DNA from 4 places in the Pantoea sp. X-Soil-ISGK-421 genome. Region 4 is predicted to be linked to each of the others. Evidence: predicted binding sites of a transcription regulator. Region 4 holds the regulator's gene; each other region holds the start of a gene.
The links. The regulator CRP, encoded in region 4, controls carbon source genes, mostly activating them, when cyclic AMP is high. The targets are predictions, from matches to a motif close to ATGTGANNNNNNTCACAT.
Positions count from the first base shown of each region.

Region 1: AC6I8K_RS09915 (glycoside-pentoside-hexuronide (GPH):cation symporter) is a predicted target of CRP. The motif match lies at 3,595-3,612, and genes of this name have one in related genera.
Region 2: AC6I8K_RS01990 (nucleoside-specific channel-forming protein Tsx) is a predicted target of CRP. The motif match lies at 2,042-2,059, and genes of this name have one in related genera.
Region 3: rhaB (rhamnulokinase) is a predicted target of CRP. The motif match lies at 1,329-1,346, and genes of this name have one in related genera.

Region 1 covers NZ_AP035979.1:2,128,580-2,133,765, reverse strand. Annotated here, with positions in the region: gene AC6I8K_RS09920 (glycoside hydrolase family 31 protein) at 69-2,105, opposite strand; gene AC6I8K_RS09915 (glycoside-pentoside-hexuronide (GPH):cation symporter) at 2,102-3,481, opposite strand; gene tpx (thiol peroxidase) at 3,780-4,283, opposite strand; gene ycjG (L-Ala-D/L-Glu epimerase) at 4,426-5,186, shown strand, end outside.
Region 2 covers NZ_AP035979.1:448,502-453,687, reverse strand. Annotated here, with positions in the region: gene AC6I8K_RS02000 (response regulator) at 1-514, shown strand, start outside; gene AC6I8K_RS01995 (sensor histidine kinase) at 511-1,869, shown strand; gene AC6I8K_RS01990 (nucleoside-specific channel-forming protein Tsx) at 2,255-3,121, shown strand; gene yjdN (VOC family metalloprotein YjdN) at 3,339-3,770, opposite strand; gene AC6I8K_RS01980 (LysR family transcriptional regulator) at 3,849-4,751, opposite strand; gene AC6I8K_RS01975 (amidohydrolase) at 4,865-5,186, shown strand, end outside.
Region 3 covers NZ_AP035979.1:2,066,974-2,072,159, reverse strand. Annotated here, with positions in the region: gene rhaR (HTH-type transcriptional activator RhaR) at 1-363, opposite strand, end outside; gene rhaS (HTH-type transcriptional activator RhaS) at 379-1,200, opposite strand; gene rhaB (rhamnulokinase) at 1,491-2,963, shown strand; gene AC6I8K_RS09650 (L-rhamnose isomerase) at 2,956-4,212, shown strand; gene rhaD (rhamnulose-1-phosphate aldolase) at 4,223-5,065, shown strand; gene rhaM (L-rhamnose mutarotase) at 5,055-5,186, shown strand, end outside.
Region 4 covers NZ_AP035979.1:3,732,269-3,737,454, forward strand. Annotated here, with positions in the region: gene AC6I8K_RS17310 (phosphoribulokinase) at 1-721, shown strand, start outside; gene AC6I8K_RS17315 (OsmC family protein) at 802-1,206, opposite strand; gene crp (cAMP-activated global transcriptional regulator CRP) at 1,511-2,143, shown strand; gene AC6I8K_RS17325 (YccS/YhfK family putative transporter) at 2,202-4,280, shown strand; gene argD (bifunctional acetylornithine/succinyldiaminopimelate transaminase) at 4,277-5,186, opposite strand, start outside.

The sequences.
Region 1 (5,186 bases), 1.6 Mb from region 4:
ATTTATTACGCAATAAATTGCGCCGCTACGATAGCTGCGACCGGTAATACCGGCGTGCAAACCTACACTTATTCAGATGCGCGTATGTCTACCTGGCTTCCTTCCCGCATAAACACCGGAATCTCACTGAGTGGTGCGGCAACGTTGATGCGCTGCCCGCCCCGATAGCTCTCGCCATTGCGGGCAATCCATTGCTCACCGGCAGGTAGCCATACTTCACGTTCACGTTGACCAGCATGCAGCACCGGCGCGACCAGAAGATCGCGTCCCAGCAGATACTGATCTTCCACTTGCCAGCTCTCTGGCTGCTGCGAATAGTGATAGAACAGCGGTCGCATTACCGGATCGCCTAATTCATGCGCTTCGCGCATCAAACCATCAATATAGGGGCGCAGCCGCTCACGTTGCATCAGGCAACTTTTCATCAGTGCATAATTCTCCTCACCGTAACTCCATACCTCATTGGGTGAGCCACTGTTGCATTGGGCAATGCCGTCGCGCCAGGCTTCTGCAGGCGCAATCTGCGGTTCGCGATAACCATGCAGACGCATCACCGGACAGAAAACCGCCCATTGGAACCAGCGGATCAACAGCTCATGAAACGCCGGATCGTGTATGTTACCACCCTGAAAACCGCCAATGTCGGTGGTCCACCATGGAATACCCGCCATCGCCATATTTAACCCGGCAGTAAACTGATTGCGTAAGGCATGGAACGAGGAGTGAACATCACCTGACCAGGCGAGCACGCCGTAACGCTGGCTACCCGCCCAGGCGCAGCGCACCAGATTGACGATCTCGCGCTCACCCTGTTGTTGTAGCCCTTCATAAAATCCGCGAGCAAACAGTTGCGGATAAATGTTTCCCACTTCCTGTACCGGTCCCAGGTGATAGCGGTAGTTATCAAAATCGTAGGCGCGATACTCCGGCTCCGCTTCATCGAGCCAGAAGGTGCGAATACCGTGGTCATAATAGTTGCGCTTAACTTCCTGCCAGACGAACTCGCGCGCAGTGGGATGCGTGGCATCAAAAAAGGTGGTATTGCCCATAAAATCGAGATTAACCGACACACCGCGTTCACTGTTGACCAGCAACCCTTTGGATTTCATCAGACGATAGTTGTCACTTCTGCTGTCAACCGTGGGCCACACTGACACCATGGTTTCGATACCCATCTCCTTGAGTTCCTGAACCATGGCACGGGGATCCGGCCAGTCGCGTGCGTCGAAACACCAGGTTCCCTGATTTGGCCAGTGGAAAAAGTCGATGACAATCACCGAGAGCGGCAGCTGCAAGCGGCGATATTCACGCGCCACCTCCAACACTTCCTGCTGGGTGCGATAGCGCAATTTGCATTGCCAGAAGCCGGTAGCGAACGCGGGCATCATTGGTGCTGTACCGGTGGCGCGACCATATTGGCGCAAAATCTCCGCCGGTGTGTCGCCTGCGGTGATCCAGTAATCCATCTGATCGGTCACCTCGGCCTGCCAGCGGGTGCCGTTTTTACCAAACGTCACTTCGCCGATGGCCGGGTTATGCCACAGCAGGCCATAGCCAAGGTTAGAAACCATAAACGGCACGCTGGCCTGCGAGTTACGCTGTGCCAGCTCAAGCGTGCAGCCTTTCAGGTCGAGGCAATCCTGCTGATACTGGCCCATTCCATAGATTTTCTCTTCCGCCCGCGCTTCAAAGCGCACGCTGAGCTGGTATTTACCACCTGGAATCGGCCGAAAGGCACGCGCATCCAGCTTCAGGGCGCTGATGTATTTGTCCTGACTCTTTTCGCTGGCACCAATACCCACGGTGCTGCGCTGACGCCAGAACTCCTCCAGCAGCAACTCCCCGCGCTGATTATAAAAAGCCAGCTGGCCGCGAATATTCAAGGTGGCGGTGATATTGCCGTTACGTAAGCTGAGCGATTCATGATCGCGCTGAATCTCTACCTCGCAAGCAGCAGGCGATAGCAACGCCCAGTCATGATCAATCAGGTCGGGCTGACAGGTGGCTCGTACTCGCAGGCTATGCGCGCCCCAGGGTTCGATGACCAGCGTCTGACGGTCAAATGTCCAGATAATACGCTGGGATTCGGCGCGTAATTCACTCATGACAACTCCTGTGGTTGTAAAAGGGTGGAGGCAGTTGCAGCCGGTTGGGCTGACATCTTGTTCTGATTGATGGTGCGCATGGTGGCATCGTTAAGTTTGTAACCGCGCATTGCCAGCGCGCTTAACAGCGACAGCACGCCGGGAACCACCGAAAACAGCGCCACAATGGCCATCATGGCGGCGGGCTGCTGATGCGGTGCCTGAGCAACGTAACCGCTCAAACCGAGCGTCCAGCCAACAATCGCGCCGCTGATGGCCATGCCCATTTTTAATACGGCCAGCAACGTGGAGAAGACGGTGCCATCGAGGCGCTTCCCTTGACGATATTCACCGTAATCCACCACGTCGGCCATCATTACCCACATCAGCGTGGTAGTGACCTGATAGAAGCTGGAGACGATAAACGTCATGCCGACCAACAGCGCCAGCGATTGAGGCAGGAACACAATGCTGATACTTAACACGCCGGCAGTGATAGCGCTGAGGGTAAAGGCGGTGATTTTATTTAAGCGGCGAGTCAGCAGCTTAGCCAACACGCTTCCGACGCTCTTGCCAATGATATGTGCGGCCAGCAGCCACATGAAGAAGCTGGCATTGCCAAGGAAATATGTGACGTAGTACATCATTGCGCCGAGCCGTACCACACCGAACGAGATATTGCAGAACACCAGTAATGCCACAACGCGCCACTGGTCGTTACGCAACAAATCGCGCAAATCGGCAAGAAAGTTGCCGTGGTTAGCGGGGGCATTGATACGTTCGCGGGTATTGAGGAAGCAGATAAAAAACAGCAGGGTTGCCAGTGTCGCCATAATCGACATTGCTGCGAAGTAACCGTCCAGTTTATTGCCGCCCCCCAGCCAGGTGGCGAGCGGGATCATCAGGAAAGTGGACATGGCGCCGCCCAGCGTGGCAAGGAAGAAGCGCCATGATTGCAGAGATATACGCTGATTATCATCGGCGGTGATAATCGCCCCCATCGAGCAGTAAGGAATATTAATGGCGGTATACATCAGCATCATCAGGCTGTAGGTCACAGCGGCGTAGATCATTTTTCCAGTGAGTGACAGACTTTCCGGCACGGCATAAATCAGCATGCAACTGGCGCCGAATGGCACCGCCAGCATCAATAACCAGGGACGGAATTTACCCCAGCGTGAACGGGTTCGGTCGGCAACCATGCCCATCGCCGGATCGATCACCGCATCAGCAACGCGTGCCAGCAAAAACAGCGTGCCGACAAAGATTGCGGGCAAACCCACCACATCGGTGTAGTAAAAGGTGAGAAAAATAATGACGTTATCAATGGCAATATGGCTGGCCATATCGCCCAGACCATAACTGAACTTTTCTTTAATCGTTAAGCTTGCTTGCATAAAGACTCCCGCCGGACTTTGAATCGCTTAAGGGCAATTAGCGGTTAGTTATAGGTAGCGAACCGGATAGGAACAATTGCGGGATTTGTTACGGGTTTTATGTTTTTTAATTAATGTGATACGGGTAACAAGAATCACAGCTAAAATGAAACCTGGCGGGAGGAGATGCTACGTATGATGATTAATCAATGGCTTAAAAAGAGAGCGTTATTGATGGCGCCATAAAAAAGCACCGAAGAATGAATCATTCGGTGCTTACTGTTTGATCTACATGACGGGCTTTTCAGTCAGGCGAAAATTACTTCAGCGCAGCCAGTGCCGCATCGTAGTTAGGTTCTTCGGTAATTTCGTTTACCAGTTCGCTGTAAATCACTTTATCGTTTTCATCCAGCACCACCACAGCACGCGCGGTCAAGCCCTTCAGCGGGCCATCCACAATCGCCACGCCATAGTTTTCCTTGAATTCAGCGCCACGCAGTGAAGAGAGGGTGATCACGTTGCTGACGTTTTCGGCGCCGCAGAAGCGTGACTGCGCGAAAGGCAGGTCGGAAGAGATGCACAGCACCACCGTGTTATCCGCTTCACCCGAGCGTTCGTTAAACTTACGCACGGATGCCGCACACACGCCAGTATCAATGCTTGGGAAAATGTTCAGAACTTTACGTTTGCCTGCATAATTAGCAAGGGATACATCGCCAAGATCTTTAGCGACCAGGCTGAAAGGTTTAGCCTGCTCGCCAACTTGTGGGAAGTGGCCTGCAACCGGTACTGGTTTGCCCTGAAAGTGAACAGTCTGAGACATGCGATTTCCTTTTTTAACGATGAAATATCTGACTTTTAAGGTATAGCGCTTGTTTATGACATAATTTTTAAGGGTTTACGAGCGCATATCCTGGCGATAATCGAGCTGGCTCGCATTTAAACGACGGATTTATGGAGAAATAATGAGAACAGTGAAGAGTTATCCGGAAGCCTGGCCGTTACATTCGCCGTTTGTTATTTCACGCGGCAGCCGTACCGAGGCGCATGTCGTGGTGGTGGAAATCGAGCAGGATGGTGTGAAAGGCGTGGGTGAAGCCACACCGTACGCGCGCTACGGTGAAAGCGAAGAGTCGGTACTCAAGCAGATCGCCTCGCAGCTGAGCACGTTGCAAAGCGGGATGACGCGTGAAGCGCTGCAACAGGCATTACCCGCGGGCGCAGCACGCAACGCCATTGACGGCGCTCTGTGGGATCTGGAGCGTCAGCAGCAGGGCAAAAGTCTGGTGCAATTATGCGCTGTGCCACTGGCCGATGAGATTGTCACTGCGCATACCATCAGCATCGATACGCCAGACGCGATGGCCAGCAGCGCGCAGGCGCTATGGCAGCATGGCGCACGTTTATTGAAGATCAAAATGGACGATCACCTGATCAGCGAACGTTTAGTGGCGATACGCAGCGCAGTACCGGACGCGACCTTGATTGTCGATGCCAACGAATCCTGGCATGCCGAAGGCCTGGCGGCGCGCTGTCAGTTGCTGGCCGATCTCAATGTCGCCATGCTGGAACAGCCCCTGCCCGCCGCAGAAGACAGCGCGCTGGGCAACTTTATCCATCCGCTGCCCATCTGCGCGGATGAAAGCTGTCATACGCGTGAGAGTCTGAACCAGCTGAAAGGGCGCTATGAGATGGTGAATATTAAGCTGGATAAAACCGGCGGATT
Region 2 (5,186 bases), 3.3 Mb from region 4:
GCTGGATCTCGGCTTGCCGCGTGAAGATGGCCTGCAGGTGCTGCGTCGCGCACGCACGCGCGGCGACATGACGCCGGTGCTGGTGCTCACCGCCCGCGATACCGTGCAGCAACGTATTCAGGGATTGGACAGCGGCGCGGATGACTATTTGCTGAAACCCTTTGATCTGCAAGAGGTACTGGCACGCATGCGAGCTATAACCCGACGTCGCCACGGTGCGGCGGATTCCCTGTTGGGCAGCGGCGATGTGCAGATCGACATCATGACGCGTGAAGTCTTGTACAAAGGCCAACGCGAACAGCTTACCGCACGCGAATATGCCCTGCTCTACGCCTTGCTGGAGCGACCGGGCGCCATTCTTTCACGTGAACAGTTAGAAAACCGCATTTACGGCTGGGGCGAAGAAGTCAGCAGCAACGCGGTTGATGTGCTGATTCACGGTATGCGCCGTAAACTGGATAACGAAGTGATTCGCAACGTACGCGGGCTCGGCTGGCGGGTTCCGGCAATATGAAACCTTTCACCTTTATGCGCTCACTGCGTAACAAACTGCTCACCACGCTGGTGATTCTGCATCTGGCCATGATTGGCGGTGTGACCTGGTATTTCTATCATTGCTACGGCGATATGATGGGCACCATGAAGGACGATCAGCTCGCTAAGATTGCCGATGCGTGGGCCACTAGCCAGCGTATGCCCGCCCTGATGCCGATGGTGATGCATGCCGAAAAATTAAAAAGCACCTACATTGTCCAGTTATGGGATACCAATAATAAACTGCGCGCCAGCTCGTGGCCTGATTTACACGCGCCGCTGCAAATGAAAAAAGGCTGGCACGATCTCAAGGTCGGTGACTGCGGAGATGACTGCGAATGGCGCGTATACACGCGTCCCGGCGAGCTGGGCAGTGAGATCGGGAATATTCAGGTCCTGCACAACATCGGCTACATGAAAAGCCTGATGCTAAAACGGGCGCTGTCGGCCATCATTCCGTTGATGCTCATGATGCCGCTCTCACTGCTGGTCATATGGCTGGTGGTGCGTGCCATTACGCGCGATTTACGCGTGGCTTCACGTCATATCGCTGCGCAGGAAACGCTGCATCCGCATACGGTTTCTCCCGATGGCTTGCCGGATGAAGTGCTGCCGCTGGTGGCGGCTTACAACGCTTTGCTGGATAAACTGCGCGCGGCCTGGTCATCACAGCGTCAGTTCCTTGAGGATGCGGCGCACGAACTGCGCACACCGGTCACCGCAGTAACCTTGCAGCTGGAGAACCTGCGGCAACATATTCAACCCGGTGAAGCCAGCCGCCAGTTCGATCAGCTGGAAGCGGGCGTTACGCGTACGCGCCATCTGGTGACGCAGCTACTGAATATCTCACGTCAGGAAGATCAATCGGTGGTCGCCACGGTGGAAAGCATCGAGCTGGACGATCTGCTGAAAGAGAGCATTGAGCAGCTGATGGTGGTGGCGGATAAGCGCGGTATTGATATCGGTTTCAACGGCACGACGCACTATCGTCTGCACGCCAGCCGCTCCGATCTGCGCAGCCTGTTCGATAACCTGATCGGCAATGCGATGCTGCATACACCGGAAGGCAGTCTGGTGGATGTGCTGCTGCATCGCGTCGGCAATCATACCGTGGTGGATATCGTGGATAACGGGCCCGGCATGGCAGAATCCTTTATCGAGCGCGCCTTCGACCGCTTTACTCGTTCGCCGGATGTTCAGGCGCAAGGCAGCGGTTTAGGGTTGTCGATAGTGCGCAGCGTGGCGCAGAAACATCAGATGCAGGTTGCGCTGTCGAACCGCCATGATCCACAAGGTCAGATTGCTGGCCTGCAGGTGCGCGTGACCTTGCCATAACTCACACCGTGCCGTTGCGGCGCAATTTATTGCGCCTTATTGCAGCGAAACGGTGCTCATCAAAAGGGCGCGCGATAAATCGCGCCGCTACATCCTTTTCCCACATCTAACACGTTTCCAGCTGTACGCGACACGTAAACGGTTGCGGGGTTCCGTTCGCCACACGGCATTTATGTGATAACGATCACATTTCCAGTGAATCAAACTGCAACACTTTTTGACAAACGTGACCAAAATCTATTTTCTATGCCTCTGTTACAGGCACATTACGCAAACTTGAAAATCTGGCGCTGCAGACCGGATACGACAACACACTGCCCATCCCTGGGATCGATTTCACCCGATCGCGGCGTCAGCCCGGCGATCACAAGCATGTGGTAAAATAATGAAATATAAATCGTTGATAGCAGGCGCTTTATTGGCCAGTGGCTTAACTGGTACAGCACAAGCGGCAGAAAGCGATCCGCAATACGTTTCTGATTGGTGGCATCAGAGCGTTAACGTGGTGGGCAGTTACCACACCCGTTTTGGACCTCAGTTCAATAACGACGTGTACCTCGAATATGAAGCCTTTGCCAAAAAGGATTGGTTCGATTTCTACGGCTACCTCGATCTCACCAACTTCTTCGGCGTGGGCAACAGCAACGCTAACGGCGTGTTCGACCACGGTTCGCCGATGTTCATGGAAATTGAGCCACGTTTCTCTATCGATAAGCTGACCGGCACCGATCTCTCTTTTGGTCCGTTTAAAGAGTGGTATTTCGCCAACAACTACATCTATGACATGGGTCGCAACAGCGATAACCGTCAGAACACCTGGTACATGGGTCTTGGCACCGACATCGATACGCACAGCGATATCGGCCTGTCGCTGAACGTTTACGCTAAATACCAGTGGGAAAACTACGGTGCGGCGAACGAGAACAGCTGGGATGGTTATCGCTTCAAGGTGAAATACTTTGTACCGATTACCGACCTGTGGGGCGGCAAGCTGAGCTACATCGGCTTCACCAACTTCGACTGGGGTTCGGATCTGCGTGACAAGTCAGATCGTTCACGCACCAGCAACTCGATTGCGTCCAGCCACATACTGTCGCTGAACTATGATCACTGGCATGTTTCCACCGTGGCGCGTTACTTCCACAACGGCGGCCAATGGGCTGACGGCCAGGAGCTGAACTTCGGCAAAGGTCCATTTGAAGTGAAATCAACCGGCTGGGGTTACTACCTGGTGGTGGGTTACAACTTCTAATCGAGTAAAACGGTCGCTATTAGAGGATGCGGTTGGTTAAACGGTCGCCATGAGAGTGTGCGATTGGTTAAACGGTCGCCATTAGAGGGTGCGGTTGGTTAAACGGTCGCCATTAATGGCGACCCTACAATGTAGGGTGCGCATTTATGCGCACCGTTTTAAGGTCGGTGAAGAAAGCCAATGCATTTACGCGCACCTTGTCGCAAATCGTACCCTCTTAACTCTGCGGTTTATACGCATTCACCATCCACGGCACGCCGAACTTATCGGTTTGCATGCCAAAGCCATTGGCCCAGAACGTGGGTGCCCAGCTTTTTGTCACTTCACCGCCCGCCGACAACGCATCAAACCAACGCTTCCCTTGCGCTTCATCCGGCGTCGATAAACTCACAGCAAAACCGCCATACGCCGCCTGTGGCGCGCCGTCACTTAGCATAATTTCGCCCTGCCCGATGCGCAGATGGGCATGCATGATCTGCTCCGGCGAAAAGTGCACACCCGAGAGGCAACCTTCATCTTCCACCGGCGTCTCATCCGGCATGTCGCCATAGGTCATCTTAAACAGTAGCTCGCCGTCGGTGGCAGCAAGATAGAAAGCAATCGCCTCTTCACAGCGGCCGCTGTAGAACACATACGGGGTAACTTGCATGGTCTGTACTCCAAAAAGGGAACGCCAGTTGCAAGTGTAGTGTGCATTATTTATACCGTTGCGAGCCGGGCCGCACTCTTACCTTTGCTGACAATAGCGACGGAACAGTTGCGCCATATAGGCGCTCATCGGCGTCAGCGCGGTGTCTTTGCGTTGAATTAAATAGAACGTGGCTTTCGGCAGCGGTTCATCAAGTTCGAGAGAAATTAGCTGGCCGCCGTGCGTGGGGTCTTCAATCACGTCGCGCGAAATAATGCTGACAAAATCGCTCCGCGCTACCAGGCTGGTGCAAGCCATAAAGGTCTCGCAGGTAACGATGATGTTAGGCGCCATACCTCGCTCGCCGAACAGATCGTGCAGCAGCCGATAATAGCTCCCCTGCGGTGTCGGCATCGTCCAGTCGCAATGCTGCAGCTCGGCCAGCGTGCGGGCATGCGCCAGTGGATGCCCTTTGCGCATCACCACCTGATAATCGCGTTCCATCAGCCGTTCAAAAACTAACTCCTGATCGAGATGATTTTTATCGTAGGTATTGATAGTGAAATCCAGCTCGCCCTGGCGCAGCTCATGCACCATCGAAACCAGCTGACCTTCAACAATCCGCACCTTCACCAGCGGATACTCGCGGTGAAACTGATTGATCACCTGCGGCATGACGGTGCGTGCAATGCTGCCGCCCACGCCGATATTAACGCGCCCACCGGCTAATCCCAGCCGCTGCTGAATATCTTCCTGCGCCACCCGCAACTCTTCCAGCACCAGGTTGGCATGCTGAAAAAAGTTATCACCGATATCGGTCAGCGTAACGCCCTGCTGACGCCGCTCAAATAGGCGTGCGCCCAGCGCCAGCTCCAGTTCCTGAATTGCTTTGGTCAGCGCAGGCTGTGAAAGCCCGGACAAACGGCTGGCGGCGCGAATGCTGCCCTGACGCGCCACGTCAACAAACGCGCGCAGCTGATGAAGTTTGAGGTTCGCAGACATAGTTTGGTGATAACCGTTGTTTATCAGTAGCAAGATATTCGCATCTTATGCGCGCTAAAACCAATGTGTAGATTCGGATGAATGCATAAAAAACCAACACAAAGGAAATGCCGATGAAAACCCTGTCTGACCTCGTCAACGCGCGCATCCCGCAGATGCAAACCTGGCGTCGCGATCTGCATCATTTTGCCGAATCGGGCTGGCTGGAGTTCCGTACCGCCACGCTGGTGGCAGAAGAGCTGCATCGTCTTGGTTATCAACTCAAGCTGGGCCGCGAGGTCATCGATGCTGAATCGCGCATGGGGTTGCCCTCTGCTGAGGTGCTGGCGCAGCAGGAAGCGCGCGCGCTGGAGCAAGGCGCATTGCCGCAGTGGATTAAACACTTCTCAGGCGGATTTTGTGGCGTGGTCGCCACGCTAGAGACCGGTCGTCCGG
Region 3 (5,186 bases), 1.7 Mb from region 4:
CGCCATGCCGCGCGTGGTCAAACGCCAGCAGCCTGGCGAATCATCTTCTTGCGGTGGCAATAATTGGCTCCAGTCGAGGCTAAGACGGAAACGATCACGACAGTAAAGAATGTTATCCAGCGCCAAATCGTTGACGCTGTCGTAGCTGTGGCAGTCGTTATCGTGAAGGTAAAAAACGTCGCCGCAGGTAATCAACCATGGACGATCGTTTAATACATGCAGACCGTTGCCACGCCAGACGATAACGATTTCACTAAATTCATGGCGGTGCGGAGGGAAGGAGGGTTGCGGCATACGCTCGGCCACCGCAATCGGCAAATTGGTGGCCGGGAAATAGTCTTCGCGCGTTAAAATCAGCGACATGAGGAAACGCTCCAGTTATAGCATCTGCTGGCGCTCCGCTCTGGGCGCGCAGCCAAATTCTCGCCTGAACAGCGTGGAAAAGTGGTTACTGTCACCAAATCCACACTGATAGGCGATGTCTGTTATGCGCATATCGCTATGGCGCAGTAAATGCCGCGCCTGTAACAGGCGAAGCCGATTAAGGTAACGCTGCGGTGTATTGCCGGTTTGCTGCTTCATCTGGCGGTGCAGGGTGCGCAGCGACAATGAAAAACGATCGGCTAATGCATCCCACACAATCTCTTCACTGTAGTGCTCATTGAGCCAGTCGAGCAACCGATGCAAGCGTGCTTCCTGATCCTGAGATTGATCGTTGTGAGCCGCTTCGCGCAACAACACCAGCAGTTGCAGAAAAAGCTGCTCCTGACGTGCGTGACGTTCCAGTGACCACAACTCATGCTGCTTCATCTGCGTAACGATTTGCAGCGCCTGCGCCATCACTTTGTGATTAATGCGCCAGTGCGAAGCGTAATGGTCCTGTTCTTCGCGCGGCAATAGATCCTGCAAACCCGAAAGAAAACGGAATGCTGACGGACTGCGATACAACACATTGGTCAGACACAAATTTTCCGTTTGTTCATATAGGTGGCGATCGTGATCGCGTACGAAGCACACGCATCCCGCAGATAAGGCTTGCGGCTGACCGTTAAACACATGAATACCTGAACCTTGTTCAACCAACACAATTTCATGGAAATCATGATGGTGCTCGGGGAATGCCTGCTGCGGCACACGCGGTTCAATGGCGATGGCGTAATTCCCTTCAGGGAAGAAATCTGCGCTATGTAGAACGGTCATGATTCGCCTCTTGATTAACTTTACCGTTGCCGAGTCTACGCAGGCGCCAAGCACCTTACCTTGAATTTTCACCTTAGTGACGCAGGAAAATGGCTAATTTTTCAAGATCTCACCAGCGTTTAACGGAAATGCGGCAAGGCTCACAACTCTCTCCTTGTGTGGTTCTGTGAGCTTTCTCACGAACTTCTTTGTCAGTCTGCCAGCGACTATTACGCACTGGCAGTTAGGGGAAGGTGGCTAAAAGCAGAGATTTCTAATCTGTAGCCATCTCATCACAGGAAGAACACGCCATGAGTATGCGTAACATTGTTGCCATTGATTTAGGCGCATCCAGCGGGCGCGTGATGCTCGCACAATGGAGTTCAGCGAATCAGCAGATCAGCCTGCGTGAAGTTCGTCGCTTCACCAATCAGCGCGTGCGCCGTGCAGATTATGATTGTTGGGATTTAGACCGGCTGGAGCAGGAAATTCGTTTGGGGCTGGCCCAGCTAGATGATGAAGGCATTTTGCCGGACAGTATCGGCATCGATACCTGGGGCGTCGATTTGGTCTTACTGGATGCTAACGGCGAGCGTGTCGGCGAAGCGGTGAGCTATCGCGACAAGCGCACAGAAGGACACATGGCTCAGGCCATTAACGACCTCGGCAAAGGTGCTATCTATCAGCGCACCGGCATTCAATTCTTGCCTTTCAACACGCTTTATCAATTGCACGCCCTCCATCAACAGCAACCAGATTGGCAGGCGCAGGTGCAGTATGCGCTGATGATTCCAGACTATCTGCATTATCGCCTTACTGGCCAGATGAACTGGGAATACACCAACGCTACCACCACCCAGCTGCTTAATATCCATAGCGGTGAATGGGACAGTGATTTGCTCGCCTGGGCAGGTGTACCCGCAAAATGGTTCGGCAAACCGACCTCACCGGGCAATACGGTAGGTTACTGGACCAGCGCCAGCGGCAACAACATTCCGGTCATCGCGGTTGCCACGCACGACACCGCGAGCGCCGTTTTAGCAACCCCCTTAATGCAGGATGATGCCGCTTATCTCAGCTCTGGGACCTGGTCGCTAATGGGGATTGAGAGCCTGCAACCCTGCGTCAGCACTGCCGCGCTTAAAGCCAACATTACCAATGAAGGTGGGGCAGAAGGCTATCGCGTTCTCAAAAACATCATGGGATTGTGGCTGCTGCAACGTGTCTGCACCGAGCTGCAAATTACCGATCTCTGCGCGTTGATAGCAGAAGCGGCACAGGAAATTGCCTGTAATGCGCTTATAAACCCGAACCACAGCCGTTTTATCAATCCAGACAGCATGGTTCAGGAGATTCAAAACGCTTGCGCCGAACAGAATATGCCCATTCCGCAGACGCCTGCCGCGCTGGCGCGCACCATTTTTGACAGTTTGGCCTTGCTGTATCGCCAGGTGATGGGTGAACTCGGTCAACTGCGCGCCGCGCCGCTGCGCCAACTGCATGTGGTGGGCGGTGGCAGTCAGAATCCGCTGTTAAATCAATTATGTGCTGATGCCTGTCAACTGCCGGTATTGGCAGGACCGATTGAAGCCTCGACGCTCGGTAACGTCGGCTGCCAGTTAATCGCCTTGGGCGAACTGCGTGACGTTAGCGATCTACGACGCTGCATTAGCCAAAACTTCCCGTTAGAAAAATTTGAACCGTTGAACAACAGCGCCTTTGCTGCCCATCAGGCACGCTTTGCGGCGCTAAGCCAACCTGCTAAGGAACTTGCATATGACTAAGCTGATTGAACAGGCCTTCGAACTGGCCAAACAACGCTACGCCGCAATTGGCGTGGATGTGGAACAGGTAATGGCGCAGCTGGATGGCATTCCGGTCTCGATGCACTGCTGGCAAGGCGATGACGTGCGTGGTTTTGAAAATCCGAACGGAGAACTGACCGGCGGTATTCAGGCCACTGGCAACTATCCGGGACGCGCCCGCAATGCCGATGAGCTGCGCGCTGATGTTGAAAAAGCGATGTCACTCATTCCAGGTGCAAAACGTCTTAACTTGCATGCAATTTATCTGGAGAGCGACAAGCCGGTCGATCGTGATGCGATTGAACCGAAACACTTCAGCAACTGGGTTGAATGGGCCAAAACCCATAAGCTAGGCCTTGATTTCAATCCAAGCTGCTTTTCACACCCGTTGAGCGCGGATGGCTTTACGCTATCACATGCCGACAAAGGCATTCGCCAGTTCTGGATCGATCACTGCAAGGCCAGCCGCCGTATCTCAGCACATTTTGGTGAGCAGTTGGGCACCGCATCCGTCATGAATATCTGGGTGCCGGACGGTATGAAAGACCTCACAGTCGATCGACTGGGACCGCGCCAACGCCTGGCGAGTGCGCTTGATGACGTGATCAGTGAAAAACTCAATCCCGCGCATCATATCGATGCGGTTGAGAGCAAACTGTTTGGCATTGGTGCGGAAAGCTACACCGTGGGTTCCAATGAATTCTGCCTCGGTTATGCCAGCAGCCGCCAGACCGCACTGACTCTGGATGCCGGCCACTTCCACCCAACCGAAGTTATTTCCGACAAAATCTCCACGGCCATGCTCTATGTGCCTCGCCTGCTGCTGCACGTAAGCCGTCCGGTTCGCTGGGACAGCGATCACGTGGTGATTCTCGACGATGAAACACAAGCCATCGCCACCGAGATCGCGCGTCACAAACTGTTCGACAAGGTGCATATCGGCCTGGACTTCTTCGATGCGTCTATTAACCGCATCGCGGCCTGGGTAATTGGTACACGCAATGCCAAAAAAGCGCTGCTGCGTGCGCTGCTGGAACCCACCGATCAGTTACGCAAGCTTGAGAGCGAAGGGGATTACACCGGACGTCTGGCGATGCTGGAAGAACAAAAATCGTTGCCGTGGCAAGCGGTGTGGGAAGCCTGGTGTCTGCGCCACGATGTCCCTGCTGATGCCAGCTGGCTGAGCGAAGTCCGTCATTACGAACAACAAACACTGCGTCAACGTTAAGGGACACACCATGCAAAATATTCTCTCTTCCGCTTTTGTTCAGGGAATGGTTAAAGCGACCAGCGACATGTGGTTGAAGGGCTGGGATGAACGTAATGGCGGCAACGTCAGCCTACGTTTACTGCCGGAAGAAGTTAAAGATTTCACCGGTGATTTCTATGCAGAGCCGCGCTGTATTGAACTGACAAAACCCGCGCCGGCGTTGGCCAATGATTGGTTCCTGGTCACCGGGTCGGGCAAGTTTTTCCGCAATGTACAAATCGACCCGGCCGATTGTCTGGCGCTACTGCAGGTGGATGACAAAGGCTTGTCATATAAAATCCATTGGGGGTTGAGTAACGGTGGCTTGCCAACATCAGAACTGGCAGCCCACTTCCAATCGCACAGCGTGCGCAAACAGATCTCAAATGGCGTTGATCGCGTCATTATGCACTGCCATGCCACCAACTTTATGGCGCTGAGTTATGTGGTGGATCTGGATTCCGCACGCTTCACACGCCTGCTGTGGGAAGGCAGCACTGAATGTCTGGTGGTGTTCCCGGATGGCGTCGGCATTCTGCCATGGATGGTGCCAGGCACTGATGGAATTGGTCAGGCCACGGCTGATGCGATGGCGAACCACAGCATTGTGATGTGGCCGTTCCACGGTATCTTTGGCGCGGGTCCAAACCTCGATGAGACCTTTGGCCTGATCGACACTGCGGAGAAATCCTCCGAAGTGGTGGTGAAAGCACTGTCGATGGGTGGAATCCGTCAAAGCATCACCACAGAGCAGCTGATCGCGTTGGGTGAACGCTTCAACGTCAAGCCGTGGCAAGCGGCTCTGCAGGCGGAACGCAGCGATGTTGCGTAAAGCCTTTGTGATGCAGGTGCATGCACACTGCCACGATGAGTATCTGCGCCGTCATACGCCAATTTGGCCGGAGCTGGCTGAGACGCTGAAGGCGCATGGCGCGCACAATTACGCTATCTGG
Region 4 (5,186 bases):
GGAAATGGACATGGCGATCCGCAAGGCGCGCGATCTGGGTCGCCATATCAGTTACTTCGGCCCGGAAGCCAACGACTTCGGCTTGCTTGAGCAGACGTTCAGGCATTACGGCCAAACCGGTTTGGGCGAATCGCGTAAATATTTGCACACATACGACGAAGCCGTGCCGTGGAATCAGGTGCCGGGCACTTTCACCCCCTGGCAACCGCTGCCGGAGAACACTGATGTGCTGTTCTATGAAGGCTTGCACGGCGGCGTGGTCACGCAGCAGCAAAATGTCGCAGAGCATGTCGATTTGCTGGTTGGCGTAGTCCCGATTGTTAATCTTGAGTGGATTCAGAAGCTGGTGCGCGACACGGGCGAGCGCGGTCATTCGCGTGAGGCGGTGATGGATTCGGTGGTGCGTTCGATGGAGGATTACATCAACTTCATCACGCCACAGTTCTCACGCACCCACATTAACTTCCAGCGTGTGCCAACCGTTGATACGTCCAACCCATTTGCGGCACGCGAAATTCCGTCGCTCGACGAAAGTTTCGTAGTGATTCATTTCCGCGGTCTGGAAGGCATCGCGTTCCCCTATCTCCTGTCGATGATTCAGGGATCGTTTATCTCCCACATCAATACGCTGGTGGTGCCGGGCGGAAAAATGGGACTGGCGATGGAGCTGATTATGCTACCGCTGGTGCAGCGACTCATTGAAGGGAAGCGGATTGAGTGAGTGTCATTGGTCGCCATGAATGGCGACCCTACGAAATGAGAGCGTTTTGTAGGGTGCGCATTAATGCGCACCTGCCAGCATTAAAGCGCGATCACTTCGTAGCTATGCGTAATTTCCACGCCTTTGCCCAGCATGATCGCCACCGAGCAATATTTTTCCGCTGACAAATCAACAGCGCGTGAAACCGCCTTGTCGCTCAACGCTTTGCCGCTGACGATGAAGTGGAGATTGATGTGGGTAAAAATACGTGGCGCTTCTTCCCGACGTTCTGAAGTGAGTTTCACTTCGCAATCGGCGACATCGCTGCGCCCTTTTTGCAGGATCGACACCACATCAATAGCGCTACAACCGCCCGCCGCCATCAGCACCATCTCCATTGGACTTGGCGCTTTATCACCGGAATTACCGTCCATTAATACCTGATGGCCGGATGAGGATTCTCCGAGAAAGGTCAAACCTTCCACCCATTTCACTCGTGCCTGCATTATTCTTTCTCCTGAAGAGGCGGTTTTGCCGCCAGAGTACGCTTTCACCTGACAAACAGCAATCCAGAGTAATCCCCCTTCTGCTGAAGCGAGACAACACAAGACAGCTCGCTAAAGCTGTGCTACAAACAGTGCTGAAAATATTTTCGTCATTACAGACGAAGGCGGGAAGAATCAAAAGCGTAGCTTAAGAGTCCACCCGGAATAATTTTTCCTTTACTGGAAACGCTCGACGATTAAACCGCCTGACAGGGAAAAATGCCCCCTGTATTTTGGGCACGATTACAACAGAGGATAATAGCGAATGGTTCTCGGCAAACCGCAAACAGACCCTACACTCGAATGGTTCCTGTCCCATTGCCATATTCACAAATATCCATCCAAAAGCACGCTCATCCATCAGGGTGAGAAAGCGGAAACGCTGTACTACATCGTGAAAGGTTCCGTAGCGGTACTGATTAAAGATGAAGAAGGCAAAGAGATGATTCTCTCCTATCTCAATCAGGGAGATTTTATCGGCGAACTCGGTCTTTTCGAAGAAGGCCAGGAACGCAGTGCTTGGGTGCGTGCGAAGTCTGCCTGCGAAGTGGCTGAAATTTCATACAAAAAATTCCGTCAGCTGATTCAGGTAAACCCGGATATTTTAATGCGACTTTCGTCGCAAATGGCGCGTCGTCTGCAAGTGACATCTGAGAAAGTGGGCAACCTTGCCTTCCTCGATGTGACCGGACGTATCGCGCAAACGCTGCTAAATCTGGCCAAACAGCCAGATGCGATGACTCACCCGGACGGGATGCAAATCAAAATCACCCGTCAGGAGATTGGTCAGATCGTGGGCTGCTCACGCGAAACCGTGGGTCGTATCCTGAAAATGCTGGAAGATCAGAATCTGATCTCCGCACACGGTAAAACCATCGTCGTTTACGGCACCCGCTAATTTCTTCTCACCCACGGCGTGATGGCAACATCGCGCCGTTTCTATTTGCGATGAGCTGATGTGGCGCCGAATCATCTATCATCCTGAAGTTAACTATGCGCTGCGGCAAACGCTGGTGCTGTGCCTGCCTGTGGCTCTCGGCTGGCTGTTTGGCGATCTGCAAAAAGGTCTGCTGTTCTCGTTAGTGCCTGCCTGTTGCAATATGGCGGGGCTGGATACGCCGCACAAACGCTTCTTCAAACGCCTGATTGTAGGGGGTTCGCTGTTTGCCACCGGCAGTTTCCTGATGCAAATCCTCACCGCGTACCAAATTCCGCTGCCGCTGATTTTGCTGGCGCTGCCGCTGCTGATTGGCGTGACCGGTGAAATCGGCCCACTGCATGCGCGCCTGCTCCCCGCGACGTTAATCGCCGCCATCTTTACGCTCAGTTTAGTGGGACGCATGCCGATGTGGGTGCCGCCGCTGCTCTACATAGGCGGCACGCTGTGGTACGGCTTGTTCAACTGGTTCTGGTTCTGGCTGTGGAAAGAGCAGCCGATGCGCGAATCGCTTAGCCTGCTGTTCCGTGAGCTGGCCGATTATTGCGATGCCAAATACACCTTACTGACGCAGTTGACCGATCCGGAAAAAGCGCTGCCCCCCCTGCTGGCACGCCAGCAAAAGGCGGTCGATCTCATCACGACCTGCTACCAGCAAATGCACATGTTGTCGGCCAGCCGTGATAACAGCCACAAACGTCTGACACGCGCTTTTCAGGTGGCGCTGGATTTACAGGAACACATCTCGGTGAGTTTGCATCAGCCCGAAGAGGTGCAAAAGCTCGTGGAGGAGAGCCACGCCGAAGCGGTGATTCGCTGGAACGCCAAAATCATCTCAGCCCGGCTGCGCGTGCTGGCCGATGCGATCCTCTACCATCAATTACCCGATCGTTTTCACATGGAGAAACAGCTCGGCGCGCTGGAGAAAATTGCGCGCCAGCATCCGGATAATCCGGTCGGCAACTTCTGCCTGTATCACTTCAGTCGCATCGCCCGCGTGTTGCGCACGCAGAAGCCACTCTACACACGTGACCTGATGGCCGATCGCCAGCGCCGTTTGCCGCTGTTGCCGGCGTTGCGCAGTTATCTGTCGTTCAAATCTTCCGCGTTACGCACCGCCGCTCGTTTCGCCGTGATGCTGATGTTTGGCAGCGCGTTGGCGCTGTTCTTCAACATTCCCAAACCTTACTGGATTCTGATGACCATCATGTTCGTCAGCCAGAACGGCTACAGCGCGACACGCGTGCGTATTCAGCACCGTGCGCTGGGCACCTTTGCGGGTTTGCTGATCGCTGCCGCCTCGCTACAGCTGGCGGTGCCGGAATCGATCACGCTGCTGTTTATGCTGGGGATCACGCTGGCAAGTTATCTGATCACGCGGAAATATTATGGCTGGTCGATGATTGGCTTCACCGTCACCGCAGTGTATTCGCTGCAGCTGCTGTCACTTAACGGCGCGCAATTTTTACTGCCACGCATGATGGATACCCTGATGGGCTGTTTGATTGCCTTCGCCGGGATGATTTGGTTGTGGCCGCAGTGGCAAAGCGGGCTGCTGCGCAAGAACGCACACGATGCGCTGGAAGCGTATCAGGATGCCTTGCGACTGTTGCTGGGACCGGAACAGTCGCCCGAGAAACTGGCTTATCAGCGCATGAAGGTTAATCAGGCGCACAATGCGCTGTTCAACTCATTGAACCAGGCATCGAGCGAGCCGGGCTTTAACCTGCAATATCTAAAAGATATGCGCATGTGGGTAACGCACAGTCAGTTCATTGTCGAGCATATTAACGCCATGACGATCCTGGCGCGCGAACACACCATGTTGACGGCGAAGCTGGCAGAACGTTATCTGCAATCCTGTGAAATCGCGCTGCAGCGTTGTCAGCAGCGGCTGGCATATGACGGGCCGGGCAACGACAGTAATATTCTGGAGGCGCCGGAGAATCTTAATGAAGGGCCGGTGACGATTGTCGAACAGCATGTGAAGCGGATCTTGCAGCACCTTAACGTCATGCACACCATCTCTTCACTGGCGTGGAGCCAGCGACCGCATCATGGTCGCTGGCTCAAGGTGTTACGTCCTAAAGCGGATTAAGCGGCCAGTACCTTTTCAATCGCGCGGGCGAAACGCGTCATGCCTTCGGCGATATCGGTAGGTTCAATCACCAGTGACGGCACAAAACGAATCACATCGGTGCCCGCAGTGAGAATCATCAGCCCTTCCGCTGCGCAAGCGTTGAGAATGTCACGCGCTTTGCTGGCAAACTGCGGCTTCAGCGCGGCCCCCATCAGCAGACCTTTGCCGCGAATCTCGCTAAAGATAGCGAATTTGCTGTCGATGGCTTGCAGCGCTTCAACAAATTGCTGACGACGTGCTTCTACACCTGCCAGCACTTGCGGCGTGTTGATGATATCCAACGCGGTTTCGGCAATCGCACAGGCCAGCGGATTGCCGCCGTAGGTGGTGCCGTGTACGCCCGGCGCCATCACCGAGGCAATTTCGTTGGTAGTCAGCATCGCACTCACCGGGAATCCGCCGCCCAGCGCTTTCGCGGTGGTGAGGATATCGGGCTTAATGCCGTAATGTTCATAGCTAAACAGTTTGCCGCTGCGGCCCATGCCGCTCTGCACTTCATCCAGCACCAGCAACGCATGGTGTTCATCACAGAGCGCGCGCAGACCTTGCATAAATTCTTGCGTAGCCGGCACAACGCCACCTTCGCCCTGAATCGGCTCGACCACGATGGCGCAGGTATGATCGTCAATCACCGCTTTGACCGCCTCAAGATCGTTGAACGGCACATGCACGATATCCGCCGGTTTTGGACCGAAACCATCGGAGTATTTCGGTTGGCCACCAACCGACACGGTAAACAGCGTGCGGCCGTGGAAGGCATTGTGAAAGGCGATGATTTTGCTTTTGAACGGGCTGTGTTTTTTACAGGCGTAATAACGCGCCAGCTTGAATGCCGCTTCGTTGGCTTCCGCACCGGAGTTACCG